One region of the Micromonospora sp. LOL_025 genome, then DNA from elsewhere that is predicted to be linked to it. Evidence: riboswitches for the same ligand, from Rfam matches in the RefSeq annotation. Region 1 holds a riboswitch; the other holds the start of a gene.

Region 1 (9,976 bases):
CGGTCACAGGGAGCGGGTGTGGGAGTTCCTGGAGCCGCTCGGCGGCCGGGTCGTCGAGCACGCGTCCTATGTGGAGCCCTTCGAGGACGGCAACGAGAATCGCGGCCATGCCCAGACGTTCGACCTGAACCTGAACAGTGACCGCGCCGCCGGACTCACGATCAACAACATGACCGCCGTGAAGGACTCGTGCCACGCCCCCACGGCGCAGACCGTGGTCACCATTCCGCCGGCGGGTGCGGAGCCCCGGCAGGGGCTGCTGTGGGACCTGACCGGCGGGCCGACGGACAAGCCGCACGGTCCGTACGTCCTCGACGAGGGCGAGCCGCACGAGGGCCAGCTCTACTTCCGCCGCAACGTCGTCGAGCTGGGCAACGGTCAGTCGAACATGGCGTTCCGCATCCAGCCGGAGGTCACCACCCACACCTGCCGGTGGCACATCGTCGCCTCGTACACCGACACGACCGGTTCCCACGAGCAGCGCATCCCGAGCGGTGCCGGCACGTTCACCACCGAGGCCATCCCGTCGCAGCCCGTCCAGTACTTCGAACGCGTTCCGGGTTCGGGGTGGGGCTGCGTCGGCACGGTGAGCCGGCAGGGTTGCCCGGCCACCGAACTCGTACAGCTGCCGACGCCACCGACCCACCGACCGGTCCCGGGCTGAGGCGGCGCGGTTGCGGGAGGTCAGCGGGAGCGGGACCTGCGCTTGCGCGTGGGGGAGTCGGCGTCGGGGACCGTGTCCCCCGCGCCCGGGGCGTCGGCGGTGCCCCCGTCGCCGGGCGCCCCGGTCACCCGGGCGTCGGTGTGGCTCAGCTCGGCCAGCGTCGTGCCTCTGAGCTGGTAGACGGCGGTGCGCCGGATGCTCAGCTCCGCCATCGGGCCGTCCGCCGGCCGGGTCAGGTAGACCACCGTCGCCCTGCCGTCGCGCACGCTGACGCTCTCCACCGGAGTGCGGTCGCCGAGGTCGACCTGGGCCTGGTAGTCCGGTTCGCCCCGGACGTTGCGCCAGGCGGCGAGGGTGAAGAAGCGGCCGGTGCCGCCGCCGTCGAGCATGACCACGCCGATCGCGTCGCCCGCGCCGTCGCCGTCCAGGTCGCCGAGGGCGCACGGCCTCTGCAACTCCACCGTCGTGCCGTCCCGGTCGGCCCACCGGCCGTCGGTGAGGCGGATCGGGGTGGCGTACTCCCGGTAGCGGACCTTCCTGCTGCCGACCCGGGTGTCGCGCAGTTCGAGGCAGGTGAGCCGGTCGCCGGTGCGGCGGGGGCTCGGGGTCGCCCGGGTGGTCGCCGGGGCGGTGTCGACGTCGTCCCGCTTAGCGGCGGTGCCGGCGGGCCGGTCGGCGGACCGGTTCCGCTTCTTGCGGTTGCCGGTGGAGCAGGCGGTGGTGAGCGCCAGCAGGCAGGCCATGGAGAGTGCCACCACCGGGACGAGCTTGCGACGCATCGCGCGTTCCTTTCCGTCGATGTGCCCGCACCGTAACGGGCCCGCGCCAGCGCCCTTGTGGACAGTGCGTCGAGTGAGCGTGGGAGCGTTCCCAAGGAGGGGGATCCAATCGACACAGTCAAATGTCCGGCGGCATTCTGGTGTCGTCCCGTCGTCCTGCCCGGAGGTGCCCTGATGCTCGCTGACCGGATCGGTGGCCCGGCCCTGTCCCTGTTCCGCGCCGTCGTCGGCCTGCTCTTCCTCTGCCACGGCCTGGCCTCGCTGCTCGGGGTGCTCGGTGGCAGCCGTGGCACCGGCGAGGCGGTCCCGCTCGGCGAGTGGCCGGGTTGGTGGGCCGCCCTGATCCAGGCGGTCTGCGGCGGGCTGGTGCTCGTCGGCCTGTTGACCCGGGCGGCGGCCCTGCTGGCCTCCGGCTCGATGGCCTACGCGTACTTCGTGGTGCACCAGCCCGACGCGCTGCTCCCGCTGCGCAACGGCGGTGAGCTGGCCGTCCTGTTCTGCTGGTCGTTCCTGCTGATCGCCGTGTTCGGTCCCGGCGCGTGGGCGGTCGACACCGCGCTGCGCGCCCGGCGCCCCGCCGGCTCCCGCTCGGTGACCGCCTGAATCCGTACCGTCGAGGAAGGTCCGCCCGCCCGCCCGGCGGTGGCTGCGAAATCGCTCACAGCGTGGGATCTCCCGTCGATCCGGGCGGCGTCGGTGCTTAGACTCGACGGCACAACTGCATACCTCATCCAGAGGGGCTGAGGGATACGGCCCGACGACGCCCCGGCAACCACCCCGCGCGCTCACCGCAGAGCGACCGGCGGGGCAGGTGCCAATTCCGTCCCCGCCGCAGGGTGCGATGCGGGGAAAGATGAGAGGACCCTCGACATGACGTCGACGTTCGCCCCCTCCGGCATCGACACCGCCGCCAGCCCCGCCCGCGCCCTGGTCTGCCGCGCCTGTTCGGCCCGCTACCCGCTCGCCGCCCAGCACGCCTGCTACGAGTGTTTCGGCCCGCTGGAGGTCGACTACGACGCCGCCGCGCTGGCGACGGTCACCCGGGAGCAGATCGAGGCGGGCCCGCAGAACATCTGGCGGTACGCGGCGCTGCTGCCCGCCGGCCAGGACCCGGCCACCCGCGTCACCCTCGACCCGGGCTTCACCCCGCTGGTGGCCGCCCCGCACCTCGCCGCCGAGCTGGGCATCACCGCCCCGCTCTGGGTCAAGGACGACAGTGCCAACCCGACCCACTCGTTCAAGGACCGGGTGGTCTCGGTGGCGCTGACCGCCGCCCGCGCGCTCGGCTTCAGCCGCTACGCCTGCGCGTCCACCGGCAACCTGGCCAACTCGGTCGCCGCGCACGCCGCCCGGTCCGGCGCGCCGTCGGTGGTCTTCATCCCCGGTGACCTCGAACAGGGCAAGGTCATCACCACCGCCGTCTACGGTGGCGAACTGGTCGCCATCGACGGCTCGTACGACGACGTGAACCGCCTCTGCGGCGAGCTGGTGGAGACGGACGAGTTCGAGGACACCGCCTTCGTCAACGTCAACGTGCGCCCCTACTACGCCGAGGGCTCGAAGACGCTCGGCTACGAGGTCGCCGAGCAGCTCGGCTGGCGGATCCCCGCGCAGGTGGTGATCCCGATGGCCTCCGGCGAGCTGCTCACCAAGATCGACAAGGCGTTCGCCGAGCTGGTGGAGATCGGCCTGGTCGAGGCGCCGGCCGGTGGCTGGAAGGTGTTCGGCGCGCAGTCGGCCGGCTGCAACCCCATCGCCACGGCCCTGCACGCCGACACCGACACCATCACGCCCGTCAAGCCGACCGGCATCGCCAAGTCCCTCAACATCGGCGATCCGGCGGCCGGCGTCTACGCGCTGGAGGCGGTACGCCGCACCGGGGGCTGGATGGAGTACGTCGACGACGACGAGATCCGCGCCGGCATCCGGCTGCTGGCCCGGACCACCGGCGTCTTCGCCGAGACCGCCGGCGGGGTGACCGTGGCCGTACTGCGCAAGCTGGTCGAGTCCGGCCGCCTCGACCCGACCGCGGAGACCGTCGTCTTCAACACCGGCGAGGGCCTCAAGACCCTCGACGCCGTGGCCGGGGAGGTCGGCCCCACCCACCGCATCAAGCCCTCCCTGCGCGCCGCGCGCGACGCCGGCCTCCTAGGCTGACCCTCCTCCCCACCCCTCCCCACCCCTCCTCCCACCCTCCCCGCGTCGATCATGAGGTTGACGGCGAAGTCGATCGCGAACAGTGCCGCCAACCTCATGATCGACGCGCCGGGACCTCGGGGTTCGGGGCCGGGTTGGGGGATTCGGGGGGTAACTGGGTTTTCGCTGTGAGTGCGGAAAACGTGCTGACAAGGACTTGACGGCAGGAACCGGACGGCGCAAGATGCTCCGTGCGGGAGGGCGTTTCGCCGGAGACTTTCAGTTCTTGCGACCCAACGCCGGAGGCGTTGTGCGAGCGTCCCTCCCGACCAACTTCCGATCGGGCCAGCGAGTTAATTCGCTGGCCCGATCGTCGTCGTGTGGCGCACCCTCGGTCGATGAGCATCACGATCGCGCCGCTCGACGCCGCCGACCAGGCCGCGATCGACGAGGCGTACCGGATCGGCGCGGCGGCCAACGACGTCGACCTGCCGGACTTCCCGCCCTTCTGCCGGCGGCGCTTCGAGGCGGCGATCCGGCACCCGATGCCGGGCAACGAGCCGCTCTGGGCGCTGGCCCGGCTCGACGGCGTGCCGGCCGGCTACCTCGCGCTGGACCTTCCACAGCTCGACAACACCGAGAACGCCACGGCCGAGGTGGTCGTGCTCCCGCAGTTCCGGCGTCGCGGCGTCGGCCGTGCGCTGCACGAGCACGGCGTACGCCTGCTGCGGGAGCGGGGCCGCAAGCGGGTGCTGGCGATGGCGGTCTCCGCGCTGCCCGGCGGCCCGGCCCGCTCCGGGGCCGCCGCCGCCTTCGCCGCGTCGACCGGCGCCCGGCCCGCCCTGGCCGAGGTCCGCCGCCGGCTCGACACCACCCGGCTCGACCAGGACGGCCTGGACGCCGCCCTGGCCGAGGCCCGGGGCCGGGCCGCCGGCTACCGCCTCCTGCGCTGGCAGGGGAACACCCCCGAGGAGTACGCCGCCGACATCGCCTACCTCGACGGCCGGCTGATGACCGACGCGCCCCTGGGCGACGTGGAGTGGGAGCCGGAGCGGATCGACGTCGAACGGGTCCGTGGCATCGAGCGGGCGCTGGCGGCGCGGGGGCGGCGGCGCTACCACACGGCGGCGCGCCACGAGGCGTCCGGCCGGGTGGTCGCCTGGACCCTGCTCGACGTGGGCGCCTCGGCCGAGTGGCACGCGTTCCAGCAGATCACCATCGTCGACCCGGAGCACCGCGGCCATCGGCTCGGCCTGCTCACCAAGGTCGAGAACCTGCGTCACCTGCTGGCCCACGAGCCGGCGGTACGCGCGATCGACACCTTCAACGCGGCCGAGAACGCCCACATGGTGCGGATCAACGAGCAGCTCGGGTTCCGCCCCGTCGACGGTTGGACCGACTGGCAGCTCACGATCTGAGTTGTGACACGGCTCTACTGATCCTGGGGCTTTCTGTTGCATGATGGCGGGCATGACGGAGACCCCGCACCCCCTGTACGACAGGCACGCCGACACCCTCAACCGTGCGCTGACCGCGATCACGGAGCGCGGGTACTGGTCCGCCTACCCCGAGTCGCCCAGCCCCCGGGTCTACGGGGAGACCGCCGCCGCCGACGGCAAGGCCGCCTTCGAGGCGTACCTCGGCGGTGACTTTCCCCTCGACCAGCCGGGCGCGGCCGACCGGGTCGCCACCGAGACCAGCCCGTTCGGCGTCGAGCTGAACGTCCGCTACCCGCACGCCGGCGCCGACGAGCTGGTCGCCGCCGCCTCCGCCGCGCTGCCCGGCTGGCGCGACGCCGGCCCGCAGGCCCGGGCGGGGGTCTGCCTGGAGATTCTCGACCGGCTGCACAAGCACATCTTCGAGCTGGCCAACGCGGTGCAGTTCACCAGCGGCCAGGCATTCGTGATGGCCTTCCAGGCCGGCGGCGCGCACGCGCTGGACCGCGCGCTGGAGGCGGTCGCCTACGCGTACGCCGAGATGACCCGGCACCCGGGGACGGCGGGCTGGGAGAAGGCGGCCGGCAAGGGCGACCCGCTGCGGATGACCAAGACCTTCCACGTGGTGCCCCGTGGCGTGGCGCTGGTGATCGGCTGCAACACCTTCCCGACCTGGAACTCGTACCCGGGACTGTTCGCCTCGCTGGTCACCGGCAACCCGGTGGTCGTCAAGCCGCACCCGCGCGCCGTGCTGCCGCTGGCGATCACGGTGAAGTACGCCCGGGAGGTGCTCGCCGAGGCCGGCTTCGACCCGAACCTGGTGCTGCTGGCCCCCGAGGCCCCCGGCGAGAAGCTCGCCTCCACGCTGGCCCTGCACCCGGCCGTGAAGATCATCGACTTCACCGGTTCCACCGAGTACGGCGACTGGCTGGAGGCCAACGCCCGGCAGGCGGCGGTCTACACCGAGAAGGCCGGGCTGAACACGGTGGTGATCGACTCCACCGACGACTTCGCCGGAATGTGCCGCAACCTCGGCTTCACCCTGAGCCTCTACAGCGGCCAGATGTGCACCACGTCGCAGAACATCCTGATCCCCGCCGGTGGCATTGCCACCGACCAGGGGCACAAGAGCTTCGACGAGGTGGCGGGCGGGATCGCCGCGGCGGTCTCCAAGATCACCGCCGACCCGGCGCGCGGGGTGGAGATGACCGGCGCGATCGTCAACGACGGGGTGCTGGAGCGCCTCGACGAGGTCACCAAGGTCGGCGAGGCGGTGCTGGAGTCGCGTACGGTCGAGCACCCCGCCTTCCCCGGCGCGGTGGTCCGCACCCCGACGGTGGTCAGGCTGGCGGCCGACGACACCGCGACCTACTCGAAGGAGTGGTTCGGGCCGATCTCGTTCGCCATCGCCACGGACTCCACCGCGCACAGCCTGGAGATCCTGCGCTCCACGGTCGGCGAGAAGGGCGCGCTCACGGCGGCGGTCTACTCCACCGACGAGGCGGTCCTCGACGCGGCCGAGGCCGCGGCGATCGAGGTCGGGGTGCACCTGTCCTGCAACCTGACCGGCGGGGTCTTCGTGAACCAGTCGGCGGCCTTCTCCGACTTCCACGGCAGCGGCGCCAACGCGGCGGCCAACTCGGCGCTGACCGACGGCGCCTACGTGGCCAACCGGTTCCGCATCGTGCAGTCCCGCCGGCACGCGTGATCCGGCCGGCTGCCCGGACCGGCCCCTGAACGGGTCGGTCCGGGTGGCCGGGTCAGGCCGGGCGGCGCATCTGGAGTTCGGTGAGCGCCGGAACGGTGGGGTGCGGGACGCGTACGCCGGTGTCGACGAAGCCCAGCCGCCGGTACGCGCGGTAGGCCCGGTCGTTGCCGACCACGACCTCCAGCATCAGTTCGGGGCGCCCGCAGGCGCGGGACCAGGCCGCTACCGCGTCGACCAGCTCGCCGAGGAGGCCCGTGCCCCGCCAGGGCGGGGTGACGTAGACGGCGTACACCACGGTCAGCCCCGGCTCGGCGGGGGCCGCCGTGCCGCCCGCGTGCCCGACGAGCCGGCCGCCCGGGTCCGCGACGAACTGTGCGGTGCCCGCCCCCACGGAGACGGACGCGATCCGGGCCGCGTAGTCCGCGTGCGACCGGGCCGCCGCGTCGGCGAGGGTCTCCAGGAAGGCCAGCGGCGCGTCGGCGAGCATCTCCAGCCGCAGCGCCCGCATCCGGGCCGCGTCCCGGGGCCGGACCCGCCGGATCTCCGCCCGCCGCGCCGGCCCCGAACCGCCGGGCGTGCTTGTCATGACGAATCCCTATCACAGCGATGACCGCCGATGGCAGGCGATCGAAGTATGTCCGATTTGTGGTCGTGCGCCGTCGTCACGCTTCGTGTAGCGTGCGATTTCGGTCACCGTTTCAGCGGCCCTCGTCGATCGCCGATCCGGTGGTCCTCCGGTGCCGGCCCGCCCGGCCTCCGGGGTCGTGGAACGCCGGGCAGAGTGAGGAAGTGCACCGTGGCAGAGGGCACCGTGAAGTGGTTCAACTCCGAAAAGGGCTACGGCTTCATCGCCGTCGACGGCGGGCAGGACGTCTTCGTCCACTTCTCGGCGATCGAGATGGACGGCTACAAGGCGCTGGACGACGGCCAGCGGGTCGAGTTCGAGATCGCCCAGGGCCAGAAGGGTCCCCAGGCCGAGCGCGTACGCGTCATCGCCTGACGGGCGTCTCTCCCGCGCCCCCGCACCGACCGGCTCCCCGACCATCGGTCGCGCGGCGCCGACCGGGGGTGGTCCGGCGGGGCCGGGCAGCCGTCGGCCGGCCCGCCCCACGGGGGCGGGCTTCGGCCCGGTTGCGTCGGCAGGGGAGGATCGTGAGCCGTTCCAGCCATCGCTGAGGAGGGTTCATGTCCGACCAGCCGCCCCAGGCCGCGCCGCCCCCGGGAGATCCCGACCCGTCCGCGACGCCACCCGTCGGCCCGGGCGGCGCTGCGCCGGCGGGCCCGCAACAGCCGCAGGGCTGGGTCTTCCCGCCCACCGGCGGGTACCCGGTCGGCTCCGGCCCGTACGGCGGGCAGCCGTGGTACCCGGGCGCCCCGGTCGCCTATCCCGGTCAGCCGGCCCACGGGTGGTACCCGCCGGGGCACGGCCTCGATCCGGCCGACCTGCTCGTCACCCCGCCCGGCGCCGGCGTCAACGGCTGGTTCGGCCGGTGCGTCGGCGCGGTGCGCCGGGGCTGGCGGCTGCTGCTGCCGATCCTGCTGCTCACCCAGGTGCTGCCGGCCCTGGTGGTGTCGGTGCTCTCGCTCGTCGTCGACCCGTCCGCGAAGTGGGAGGAGTCGATGGCCGATGACCCCGCCGCGCTGCCCGACACCTTCCTGGCCGACACGGGCGTCCTGCTGTCCGTGGTGCTCGGCAGCGCCCTCGTCTTCGGTTTCGTGCAGGGCCTGGGCTGGGCGGCCGGCACCTGGGTGGTCACCCGGCAGGCGGCCGGTCAGCCGGTGAGCGTGGGCGCGGCCCTTTCCTACGGGGTGCGCCGGGCACTGGGCCTCTGGGGCTGGACCCTGCTGATGAGCGTGATCATCGGGCTCGGGATCTGTTTCTGCGTGATCCCCGGCATCTACTTCGCCTTCGCGCTGAGCATGGCCGGCCCGGTCTACCTGTTCGAGCGGCAGCACCCGATCGGCCGTTCCTTCCGGATGTTCCACGACCGGCTCGGTCTGCTGCTCGGTCGGGTGGCGCTGGTGGCGGCGGCGGTCATCGTCGGCAGCGGGGCCGCCGGCATGGTGGAGGGCATCGGCACGCTGCCGTTCGGCACCACCCCGCTGGAGTCGCCGGGCACGGCGGCCGGCGTGCTCGCGGTGACGCTGGTGGCCGCGGTGCTGGCCCTGCCCACCCACCTCGCCCAGCTGGTCGGCCTGGTCGTCACGTACGCCGAGCAGCGCGCCCACGAGGGGCCGGTGGACAGCGCGCGGCTGGCCGGCGAACTCGGCTGACCGGGGCGATCGTGCTTGCACTCGGCAGGGGAGAGTGCTAAACAAGTCATTGGCACTCGCATACCGTGAGTGCCAATGGTCGGGGCGGTAGGGCCACGGTCGTAGCGGCGTCCAGACGCGGCTGCGGCACATGGCCGGTCGTCGCGGGCTATCCGGCCCGACCGAGGAGACGTCGTCGTCGCCAGGTGGCGACGTCCCAAGGTGCGTACACCAGGCGGCCCATCCGGGACACACACTCCGGGTGGCCCGTGAGTGTCCAGGAGGACAACGCCGTATGGCCAAGATGATCGCGTTCGACGAAGAGGCGCGCCGCGGCCTCGAGCGGGGCATGAACCAGCTCGCCGACGCCGTGAAGGTGACGCTCGGCCCCAAGGGCCGCAACGTCGTGCTCGAGAAGAAGTGGGGTGCCCCCACCATCACCAACGATGGTGTGAGCATCGCCAAGGAGATCGAGCTCGAGGACCCCTACGAGAAGATCGGCGCCGAGCTGGTCAAGGAGGTCGCCAAGAAGACCGACGACGTCGCCGGTGACGGCACGACGACGGCGACCGTCCTGGCCCAGGCCCTGGTCCGCGAGGGCCTGCGCAACGTGGCCGCCGGTGCCAACCCGATGGCCCTGAAGCGGGGCATCGAGGCCGCCGTGGCCAGCGTCTCGGAGGAGCTGGCCAAGCTCGCCAAGGACGTCGAGACCAAGGAGCAGATCGCCTCCACCGCCTCCATCTCCGCCGGTGACACCAGCGTCGGCGAGATCATCGCCGAGGCGATGGACAAGGTGGGCAAGGAAGGCGTCATCACCGTCGAGGAGAGCAACACCTTCGGGCTGGAGCTGGAGCTCACCGAGGGCATGCGCTTCGACAAGGGCTACATCTCGGCCTACTTCATGACCGACCCGGAGCGCATGGAGGCCGTCTTCGACGACCCCTACCTCCTGATCGTCAACAGCAAGATCTCGTCGGTCAAGGACCTGCTCCCGATCCTG
Region 2 (9,976 bases), on a different contig from region 1:
GCCACAGCACCGGCGGCTGCCGCCAGCGCTGCGCCAGCCGGGCGAGCATCGGCTGGCCCACGGCGGTGCCGGCGGTGAACGCGCCGACCAGCAGGGCCGCGACGGTCAGCGTCATCGTCTCGCGGGCGAAGACCAGCAGGGCCAACGGGGCCGCGCCCAGCGGAATCCGGCCGAGCAGGCTGGCCGCCAGGACCCGGGCGGTCTGCGGCGCCCGCAGCACGGCGAGGGCCGAGGTGTCGGTGGGGTCGGTGGGGTCGGGGTCGGTGGGTCGGTTGGTCGGTGGACGGCCGGCGGGCGGTACGAGTTCGGTGCCATCGGGCGTGGGCATGACGGATCGCTCCCGGATCGTGGCGGAGGTGGACCGGAGGGCGGCGGGGCGCCGGGCCGGTCAGGGAGCGAAGTCGGAGCGTTCGTGGTCGTTGCCGTACAACGGCAGGACCGGGGTGATCCAGCGGCCGTAGGCGGCGGCGACGGCTTCGAGCGGGATCACGTGGACAGTCTAGGCCGAGCCAGCGGGACCGGATTGGACCTCGCCGCCGCACCACCCGTGCTCCCTACGATGACGGCCCACGACTTGCCGCACCGCCGGGAGGACGTCATGCGGGAGCGCTTCGCCGACCTGTCCACGCCGCTGATCGCCGACGCCTGCGTACGCCTCAGCGCGCCCCCGCGCGCGGCGCCGGCCGGGATCCGGGCGGTCGTCCCCGGTCACCGCCTCGTGGGCCGGGCGCTGCCGGTGCGCCACCACGGCAGCGTGGACGTGTTCCTGGAGGCGTACGGCAACGCCGCCCCCGGTGACGTCCTCGTCATCGACAACGGCGGCCGGAGCGACGAGGCGTGCGTCGGGGACCTGGCGGTGCTGGAGGGCGTCGCGGCCGGGATCGCCGGCCTCGTCGTCTGGGGCCTGCACCGGGACACGCCGGAGCTGGTGGAGATCGGCCTGCCCGTCTTCAGCTACGGCAGCCTCCCGGCGGGCCCGGCCCGCCTCGACCCGCGGGAGCCGGAGACGCTCACCAGCGCCCGGGTCGGGCCGCACCTGGTGACCGCCGACGACCTCGTCGTCGCCGACGACGACGGGGTGCTGTTCCTGCCCGCCGGCCGGGCCCCCGAGCTGTTCGCGGCGGCGGAGCGCATCGGGACCGTCGAGCGGGTCCAGGCGCGGCGGATCCGCGCCGGGGAGACGCTGCGGGAGCAGACCGGCTTCGCCGACTACCTGGCCCGCCGCGCCGTCGACCCCGCCCACACCTTCCGGCAGCACCTGCGGCAGGTCGGCGGGGCGATCGAGGAGTGAGCGGGGCCCGGCTGGAGCACGCGTGAGGGTGGTCATAGCGGCTGGACGGCCCACGGTGGCGGGCTGCTAGCCTCGTCGGCAGGTCATGAGCGCCAGCGTCAAGCCCCGGCTCGCTGGCCGGCAACCCTCGTCCGCGCAGGGGTGCCCCGGGTGAGGACCAGGCACCGGAGCGGCTCCGGTGCAAGCGCGGCCTGGTTCCCAGGTCGGCACCGACCGAGGAGAGCCATGTCCTTCCGCAGCTGCGCCCCACCGGCGGTCCCCGCCGTGGCCCCGACGTCGCCGGCACTGACCCGGCGCCGCCACATCGACATGATGCGGGTCTGCGTCACCTCCTGTCGCCCCGGCGACGCGCGCTAGCCGCGCCACCCCTTCTTTCCACGACCCATCCCAGCGGTACGCCCACCGGGCGCACCGTCGGCGACGCACGCCCGTGCCCGCCGCCGGAACACCTCGTTCGGAGACACCTGTGCGAATCCTTTCCTCCCTCACCCGGGCCGCCGCCCTCGGCGTGGCCGCCGTCCTCGCCGCCACCGCCCTGACCGCCTGCGGCGACGACGCGGCCGGCGCGGCCGACAACCCGTACGGCCTGCTCCAGCCGGGCGTGCTGCGCGCCGGCACGCTCACCGACGCCCCGCCGAACGTCTACCTCAAGGACGGCAGGTTCACCGGCTTCGACAACGACCTGCTCACCGCGGTCGCCGCGAAGGTCGGCCTGAAGGTGGAGTTCGTCGGCACGGACTTCTCCGCTCTGCTCTCCCAGGTCAACAACCGCAAGTTCGACGTCGGCAGCTCCTCGATCACGATCACCGAGGCGCGGAAGAAGACCGTCGACTTCGGCAACGGCTACGACTTCGGCCACTTCGGACTCGACGTGCCGGCCGGCTCGTCGATCACCGGCTTCGACCAGCTCGCCGGCAAGCGGGTCGTGGTCGTGCAGGGCACCGTCCAGGACGACTACGCCACCGGCGAAGGGCTCGACCCGGTCCGGGTGCCCGACTACAACGGCGCAATCAACCAGCTCAGGGCCGGCACGGCCGACGCCTGGATCGCCCCCGCCGAGATCGGCGACAAGTCGGCCGCCGACAGCGGCGGCAAGATCACCGTGGCGGCCAAGCTGCTCAGCCCGGCCCCCACGGCGTACGCGTTCGCCAAGGGCAACGACAAGCTGCGCGAGGCGCTGGACAAGGGCCTCGACGAGGTGATCGCGGACGGCACGTGGAGCCGCCTGCAGGTCCAGTACTACCCGGGCCGCCCGATCCCGGCCGACTTCAGGCCGGGCAGCGGCGCGGTACCGGTGCCGTCGGCCTCGGCCACCTCCTGAGACGTACGGACGACGAGCGAGCGGGGCGGTAGGAGCGACGATGGATCGGTTGAGCACCCTGTGGGAGACCTTCTTCGACGCAGACTCCATGCGCGAGGCGCTGCCCGAGATGCTGACGGTGGGGCTGCCCAACACGCTGATCCTGGCGATCTCCGCCGCCCTGCTCGGCTCGGTGCTCGGCATGGCGCTGGCCGTCGCGGGCATCTCGCGTAGCCGGTGGTTGCGGTGGCCGGCGCGGGTCTACACCGACGTGTTCCGCGGCCTGCCCGCCGCGGCGACGATCCTGCTCATCGGAGTCGGCCTGGCGCCGCTGGGCATGCAGGTGTGGGGGCCCAACCCGTATCCCCTGGGCATCCTGGCGCTGTCGCTGATCGCGGCGGCCTACATCGGGGAGATCTTCCGCGCCGGCATCCAGTCGGTGGAGGCCGCGCAGCTGGAGGGGGCCCGGGCGCTGGGCCTGTCCTGGGGCGAGGCGATGCGCCTGGTGATCGTCCCGCAGGGGATCCGGCGGGTGCTGCCGGCCTGGGTGAACCAGCTGATCGCGCTCATCAAGGACTCCAGCCTGGTCTACTTCCTCGGCCTGCTGGCCAGCCAGCGGGAGCTGTTCCGGATCGGGCAGGACTACGCGGCGAACACCGGCAACCAGTCCGCGCTGCTGCTCGCCGGGCTGTTCTACCTGACCCTGACGGTCCCGCTGACGCACGCCGTCAACTGGATCGACCGGCGGCTGCGGCACGGCCGGCAGGCCACCGCGCCGGGTGACGCCGACGACGACCTCGACCTGGCGCTGCCGGGTGCCGCGGGAGGGAACCAGCGATGAGCATCGACACCACGACCTCGGTGAGCCTGAGCGTCCGCGACGTGCACCTGGCCTTCGGGGCGCACCGGGTGCTGCGCGGGGTGGACCTGGACGTCGCACGCGGGGCGACGGCCTGCGTGATCGGCCCTTCCGGGTCGGGCAAGTCCACCCTGCTGCGCACGATCAACCGCCTGATCGAGCCCGACCGCGGCGACGTGCTGCTGGACGGGCGCAGCGTGCTCGGCGACGACCCGGACGCCCTGCGGCAGCGGATCGGCATGGTCTTCCAGCAGTTCAACCTCTTCCCGCACATGAGCGTGCTGCGCAACGTCACCCTCGCGCTGCGCCGGATCCGCAGGCTCGGTGAGGACGAGGCGGTGTCCGTCGCCCGCGAGCACCTGGAGCTGGTGGGGCTCGCGGCCAAGGCCGACGCCCGCCCGGCGCACCTGTCCGGCGGGCAGCAGCAGCGGGTCGCGATCGCCCGCGCGCTGGCGTTGCGCCCGCAGGTGATGCTCTTCGACGAGGCGACCTCCGCCCTGGATCCGGAGCTGGTCAAGGGCGTGCTCGGACTGATGGCCGAGCTGTCCGCCGGCGGCATGACGATGGTGGTGGTCACCCACGAGATGGGTTTCGCCCGCGAGGTCGCCGACACCGTGGCGTTCATGGATCGCGGGGTGGTGCTGGAGGCCGGCGAGCCGGCCGCGATCTTCGAGCGGGCCGAGCACCCCCGGCTACGCCGCTTCCTCTCCCAGGTGCTCTAGCCGGTCACGTCGGTGAGCCGACCCGTCCGGGGCCGTAGGTCTCGTCCGCACGCGTGGGCAGGTTCCGCAGTTCCGCGGTGAGCTGTTCGAGGTACTCGGGCGGCCCGGCCTCGGCGAACCACAGCCAGAGTTCGGCGGCGTGGATCGGCAACCAGGCCCGGACCAAGGCCGGGTCGGCTCCGTACCCCTCGACGAGGACGTCGAACGACCGCGGGTCCTTCCGCGCGGCGCCCCAGGCCGCACGCGACAGTTCTCTGAGCGGGTCGCCGAGGTGGGCCGCCTCCCAGTCGATGACCGCCGTGATGTCGCCGTTCGCGGCGAGGAGGTTCCCGTCGGTCCAGTCGCCGTGACAGAACGCCGTGCGACCGGCCGGTGGAACGGCGAGCGGAAGCGGGGGGCCGCCGGCGTCGCGGTAGCGGCGGATGATCAGCGCGTCGTCCGGCGCGGGCGGCAGCCCGTCAGGTGGCGGCAGCTCATGGAGGCGACGGAGCAGTGTCGCCGAGGCACGGAGCCCGCCGAGTCGCACGTCGGCGTTCTCGCTGTCCAGTCGTTCACCCGGCATGAGCGTCATGAGGATCGAGCCCGGCCCGACCTCGACGAGCTCGGGAACCGGCATGTCCGTGTCAGCGAGCGCCCGCAGGGCGAGCACCTCCGTGTCGTGGCGGGAGGGTTCCGTCATCCGCTTCTCGACCAGGCGGCGCCCCTCGCGCTCCACCAGCCGGACGTGACCGACCGCTCCCTGCCGCATCCCGCCATCCTGCCAGGCGCGGAGGTCTGGCGTACCGCCGAGTCTTGGCAATATCCTCCACTGCACACGCGATGCCTGGAGTTCCTTTTCACGGGGCCGCCCCCGCCCCCACCTCCGGCCGCAGAGGAGATGCCATGCACGTCGAGAACTCCGCAGTGGACCGTCGAACCCTGCTGCGGGCCGGCCTCGGCGCCGCCACGGTCGCGGTCGTCGGCAGCCAACTCGCCCTCCCGTCCGCCGCGCACGCGGACCCCGGCACCGACCTGGACTGGATCTACAGCTGCGACGAGTGGGGCGCGCGCCCACCGGCGGACCCGCTGGCGGTCAGCGCCATCCCCACCAACAAGATCATCGTGCACCACATGGCGTTTCCGAACGTCACCGACTACTCCGAGGCGCAGGCGGTCAAGCTGGCCCGCGACTGCCAGAACCTGCACATGGACGGCAACGGCTGGTCCGACACGGGCCAGCACTTCACCATCAGCCGCGGCGGGTACGTCATGGAGGGACGCCGGGGCAGCCTGGAGCGGTTGCGGGCCGGCGACCGGCAGATGATCTCGGCGCACTGCCCGGGCGAGAACGGCCGCGCCATCGGCATCGAGAACGAGGGCACGTACGTCACCGAGACGCCGCCGGAGGCCCTGCTGGACTCGCTGGTCACGCTCTGCGCGACCATCTGCCGGCGGTACGGGCTGCACGCCCACGACATCTTCGGCCACTGGGACTTCCGCACCACGCTGTGTCCCGGGGCCGCCTTCTACGGGCAGTTCCCCGCCCTGCGCCGCCGGGTCTTCGAGGCGCTCGGCACCGACCTCGCCGACGTGCCGGCCCGCCGCTGGCCGGACCTGTGGCGCTTCGTCGGCTCCCCCTCCGTCCGGGTGGTGCAGTACCTGCTGGCCCACCGCGGCTACACCGTGCCGGTCAACAGCGTCTTCGACGCCGCCACCGTCGCCGCCGTGCAGGACTGGCAGTACCGCAACGGCATCCCGGTCGACGTCGACGCCACCCTCACCGCGCCCACCTGGGAGACCCTGGTGCCGGAGCTGGGCAGGGACGCCGCCGGCCTCCCGGTCACCGCCGTGCAGTTCCTGCTGAACTTCCGGGGCCACCCCGGGGTCACCGTCACCGGCGAGTACGACCACCCGACCAAGACGGCCGTCAAGGACGTCCAGCGCAGCCACGGGCTGCCGGCCCACGGCAAGCTGGACGTCGACACCTGGTGCGCGCTCGTCGGCGGCGTCGTACGCCGGTCGTTCCGCCACTGACCACCGCCGCCGGCCCGTGGGGCGCACCGCCCCGGCGGGCCGGCGAAACGCGGCGCACCTCGCCCCCGTCGGCCCCCTGGTCTGCGACGATGGGTCCGTCACGACCGGAGGAGGGTGCTGTGGCGTCTCGACTCAACCCGTACTTCAGCTTCCCGGGCAACGCACGGGAGGCGATGGGGTTCTACCACCGCGTGTTCGGCGGTTCGCTGTCGATGGACACCTTCGGCTCGATGGGCACCGACGATCCCGCTTTGGCCGACAAGATCATGCACGCGATGCTGGAGACCGACCGGGGCTTCACCCTGATGGGCTCGGACACCGCGCCCGGCATGGAGCACGACCCCGGCACCAACGTCTCCGTCAGCCTCAGCGGCGACGACGCCGACGACCTGCGCGGCTACTGGGGCAAGCTCACCGAGGGCGGCACGGTGACCGTGCCCCTGGAGAAGCAGATGTGGGGCGACGAGTTCGGCATGTGCGTCGACCGCTTCGGCATCGGCTGGATGGTGAACATCGGCCAGCCCCGGGACTGACGAGGTGTAGCGGCGGCGCGAGCGGGTAGGGACCGCCGTCCGACGGGCCCGGGCGGCACCCACCGGTGCCCCCGGCCCGCAGCCGCCGGCCGGAGGGGTGCACCCGATGCTGTCGACGCTCGCGCACCCGCACCCGCACCCCGCACGCCCCGCCCGCCCCCGCCCGAGCGCGCCCCGGCCGCGATGACCCGGGTCCGGAACCTGCGCGTCCGCCCGGACCTGCTCTACGTGGCGAGCGGCTGGAGCACCCTGGTGACCGACGTCCGCGGCCGGATCACCGGCGCCGACCCGCAGGGCTTCGCCCGCAACACCCGGGTGCTCAGCACCGAGCGCTCAGCGTGGACGGCCGCGAGCCGGTCCCGTTCAGCACGGCCAACGTGGCGGGGCACGCCCAGCTCTCGTACGCCGCCCTCGGCGGCGGCGACACGCTGCCCTCCCGCGCGGTCTACCTGCTGGTGGAGCGTTTCGTCGGCGCGGGGCTGCGCACCCGGCTGACCGTGGTCAGCTACGCGGCCGTGCCGCTGGACCTGCGGCCGCGCATCGACCTCGCCGCCGACTTCGCCGACACCAGCGAGGCCGAGAGCGGCCGGCGGGTGCAGTCCGGCACGGTCGACGCGAGCTGGGACGACCGGGACCGGGAGCTTCGCCTGATCTACCGGTGCGACGGCCTCGACCGGGCGGTGGCGATCGGCGTACGGGCCGACACACCCGTCCGGTACGCCGACGCCGCCCTGACGGTCGACCTCGCGGTGCCGCCCCGGGGATCCCGCCGGGTGGAACTCCTCGTCGAACCCGTCTTCGACGGCCAGCGCCTCGCCGCACCGCCGCCGACCTTCGCCGAGCCGGACGACGCGGCGGCGCGCGCCCGCGACACCCTGGCTCGTGAACTCGTGCGACTCGCCAGCAGCAACTTCGACGTCACCGCCGCCTGGCGGTGCGCGGTCGACGACCTGTCCGTGCTGCCGCAGGGGGAACCGGACGGGCCGACGGCCCCCATGGCCGGCCTGCCGATCTACCAGGAGATCTTCGGCCGCGACACGATGACCGCCTCGTGGCAGTCCCTGCTCGCCGGGCCGACGATGCTGGCGGACAGCCTGCGCCTCAACACCCACCAGCTCGGGCGGCGCATCGACGACTGGCGGGACGAGGAACCCGGCAAGCCGTTGCACGAGGCCCGGCGGGGCCGGGTGTCCCCGCTCGGGCTCGACCCGTTCGCCGCCTACCACGGCGACTGGTCGACCGCGCCGGACTTCCTGGTCTTCCTCGGCCAGTACCTGGCCTGGACCGGGGACCTCGACACGGTACGGGACCTGCTGCCGACCGCGCGGCGGGTGCTGGGCTGGATCGACCGCTTCGGCGACCTCGACCGGGACGGCTTCCTCGAATACCACCGCCGGTCCCCCGCCGGCCTGAAGAACCAGGGGTGGAAGGACTCGGACACCGCCATCGTCGACGAGCACGGCGAGGTGTCGACCTGACCGTCCGCCGTGGGCGCGGCGGGCGCACGTCGCTGCGCGCCCGGGGCGACCGGATCGCGGTGATCCGCCGACCCACGCTCCAGGCCTCGGCGACCCGCCGCCGATCCTGACCGGCCGCCCGGCAGGCCCGATCGACGCAGCGCGGAAGGCGGCGGACGCAGCCGTCAGGGCTAGGATCCGGTGGTGGCCGATCAGGGGCTCATCCAGGACGACGAACGGTTGCGCCGCATCGAGGCCGTGACCGACGCGACGCTGTCCCGCCTCGACGCGGCCGACCTCTTCGACGAGCTCCTCGACCGCGTCCGGGACCTGCTCGACGTCGACACGGCGGCCATCCTCATGCTGGACACGCACTCCCAGCAGCTCGTGGCCACCGCGGCCAAGGGACTGGAGGAGGAGGTCCGGCAGGGGTTCCGCGTCTCCGTGGGCCGCGGGTTCGCCGGCCGGATCGCCCTGACCCGACGGCCGGTGCTCGTCGAGGAGGTCACCTCCGACGTCGTGGTCAACCCGGTGCTGCTGGCGATGGGGCTGCGGTCGCTGCTCGGCGTGCCGATGTTCGCCCGGGGCGAGCTGATCGGCGTGCTGCACGTCGGCACCCTGGGCCGACGCCGGTTCACCACCGACGACGTACGCCTGCTGGAGCTGGTCGCCGACCGGGCCAGCCTGGCCAACCTCGCCCGGTCCCACAACCTCGACCACAACGCCGCCCTCGCCCTGCAACGCAGCCTGCTGCCCGCCCAGCTGCCCAGCCTGCCGGGCCTGGACCTGGCCGCCCGGTACGTGCCCGGGCACGTCGCCGGAATCGGCGGCGACTGGTACGACGTGTTCGTCCTGCCCTCGGGCTGGCTGGGCCTGGTCATCGGCGACGTGTCGGGCCACGGCCTGCAGTCGGCCGTGGTCATGGGACGCATCCGCAGCGCGCTGCGCGCCTACGCGCTGGTCTGCGACGACCCGGCGGAGGCGTTGACGCTCCTCGACCGCAAGGTCGGCCACTTCGAGGCCGGGAACCTCACCACGGCGCTCTACGCCATGGTCTCCCCCGACCGGACGCGCATCCGGCTCTCCGCCGCCGGGCACCTGCGCCCCGTCCTCGCCGCGCCGGGCCAGCCGGGCGCACCGGTTCCGGTCCACGCCGACCCCCCGCTCGGTACGGGCCGCCGGCCGCCGCCCCGGCGACAGGCCGAGGTGGACTTCCCGCCGGGCGCGGTGCTCGTCTGCTTCACCGACGGCCTCGTCGAACGCCGCCACGAGGTCATCGACGTCGGTCTCGAGCAGCTCGTCGACGTGGTCCGCCCGGCTCCGGCCGAGGAGGTGTGCGCCACTGTCATGGACGCCCTCGGCGCCGAGCGGCCGACCGACGACATCGCCATGCTGGTCGTCCACCGTGTCCTGACGCCGGGCTGATCCGGCAGGGGGTTCGGGGCCGCCGTCCGCCGCGCCCCGGAGCGCCGTCCGGGTCGGCGACGCCGCCCGCGTGACCGCCGGCCCGTTTGACGGAGGGCGATCGCGGAAAGAGTGGCGGGCATGAAGTGGGCAAGCCGAGCCGTACCCGCCGCCGTCGCCGCCCTCGCGGCCCTGGCCGCGCGCGACCTGATCCAGCGCGATCACGCGTTGCTGCGTACCTTCCCGGTCCTCGGCCGGGCCCGGTACCTGCTGGAGTCCATCGGGCCGGAGTTGCGCCAGTACATCGTCGCGGGCAACAACGAGGAGCGGCCCTTCACCCGCGACCAGCGCCGCTGGGTGTACGCGTCGGCCAAGCAGCAGAACAATTACTTCGGCT

The links. A riboswitch is a leader RNA that binds a small molecule or an ion and turns the genes downstream of it on or off. The one in region 1 is predicted to bind S-adenosylmethionine.
Region 2: linked by a shared signal. The riboswitch ahead of ACFHW0_RS19130 (ABC transporter substrate-binding protein) and the one ahead of thrC (threonine synthase) in region 1 are both predicted to bind S-adenosylmethionine.

Annotation. Positions count from the first base shown of each region.
Region 1 is NZ_JBHMIR010000008.1:141,257-151,232, reverse strand. Features, by position in the region: gene ACFHW0_RS13655 (hypothetical protein) at 1-664, shown strand, start outside; gene ACFHW0_RS13650 (hypothetical protein) at 685-1,443, opposite strand; gene ACFHW0_RS13645 (DoxX family protein) at 1,618-2,046, shown strand; SAM riboswitch class I at 2,168-2,303, shown strand; gene thrC (threonine synthase) at 2,314-3,600, shown strand; gene ACFHW0_RS13635 (GNAT family N-acetyltransferase) at 3,978-4,997, shown strand; gene paaN (phenylacetic acid degradation protein PaaN) at 5,050-6,723, shown strand; gene ACFHW0_RS13625 (GNAT family N-acetyltransferase) at 6,776-7,309, opposite strand; gene ACFHW0_RS13620 (cold-shock protein) at 7,520-7,723, shown strand; gene ACFHW0_RS13615 (hypothetical protein) at 7,909-8,997, shown strand; gene groL (chaperonin GroEL) at 9,272-9,976, shown strand, end outside.
Region 2 is NZ_JBHMIR010000015.1:36,478-46,453, reverse strand. Features, by position in the region: gene ACFHW0_RS19140 (MFS transporter) at 1-328, opposite strand, end outside; gene ACFHW0_RS19135 (RraA family protein) at 560-1,291, shown strand; SAM riboswitch class IV at 1,373-1,484, shown strand; gene ACFHW0_RS19130 (ABC transporter substrate-binding protein) at 1,758-2,612, shown strand; gene ACFHW0_RS19125 (amino acid ABC transporter permease) at 2,653-3,432, shown strand; gene ACFHW0_RS19120 (amino acid ABC transporter ATP-binding protein) at 3,429-4,172, shown strand; gene ACFHW0_RS19115 (phosphotransferase family protein) at 4,177-4,920, opposite strand; gene ACFHW0_RS19110 (peptidoglycan-binding protein) at 5,055-6,185, shown strand; gene ACFHW0_RS19105 (VOC family protein) at 6,305-6,718, shown strand; gene ACFHW0_RS19100 (glycogen debranching N-terminal domain-containing protein) at 7,057-8,196, shown strand; gene ACFHW0_RS19095 (PP2C family protein-serine/threonine phosphatase) at 8,380-9,600, shown strand; gene ACFHW0_RS19090 (FMN-binding glutamate synthase family protein) at 9,721-9,976, shown strand, end outside.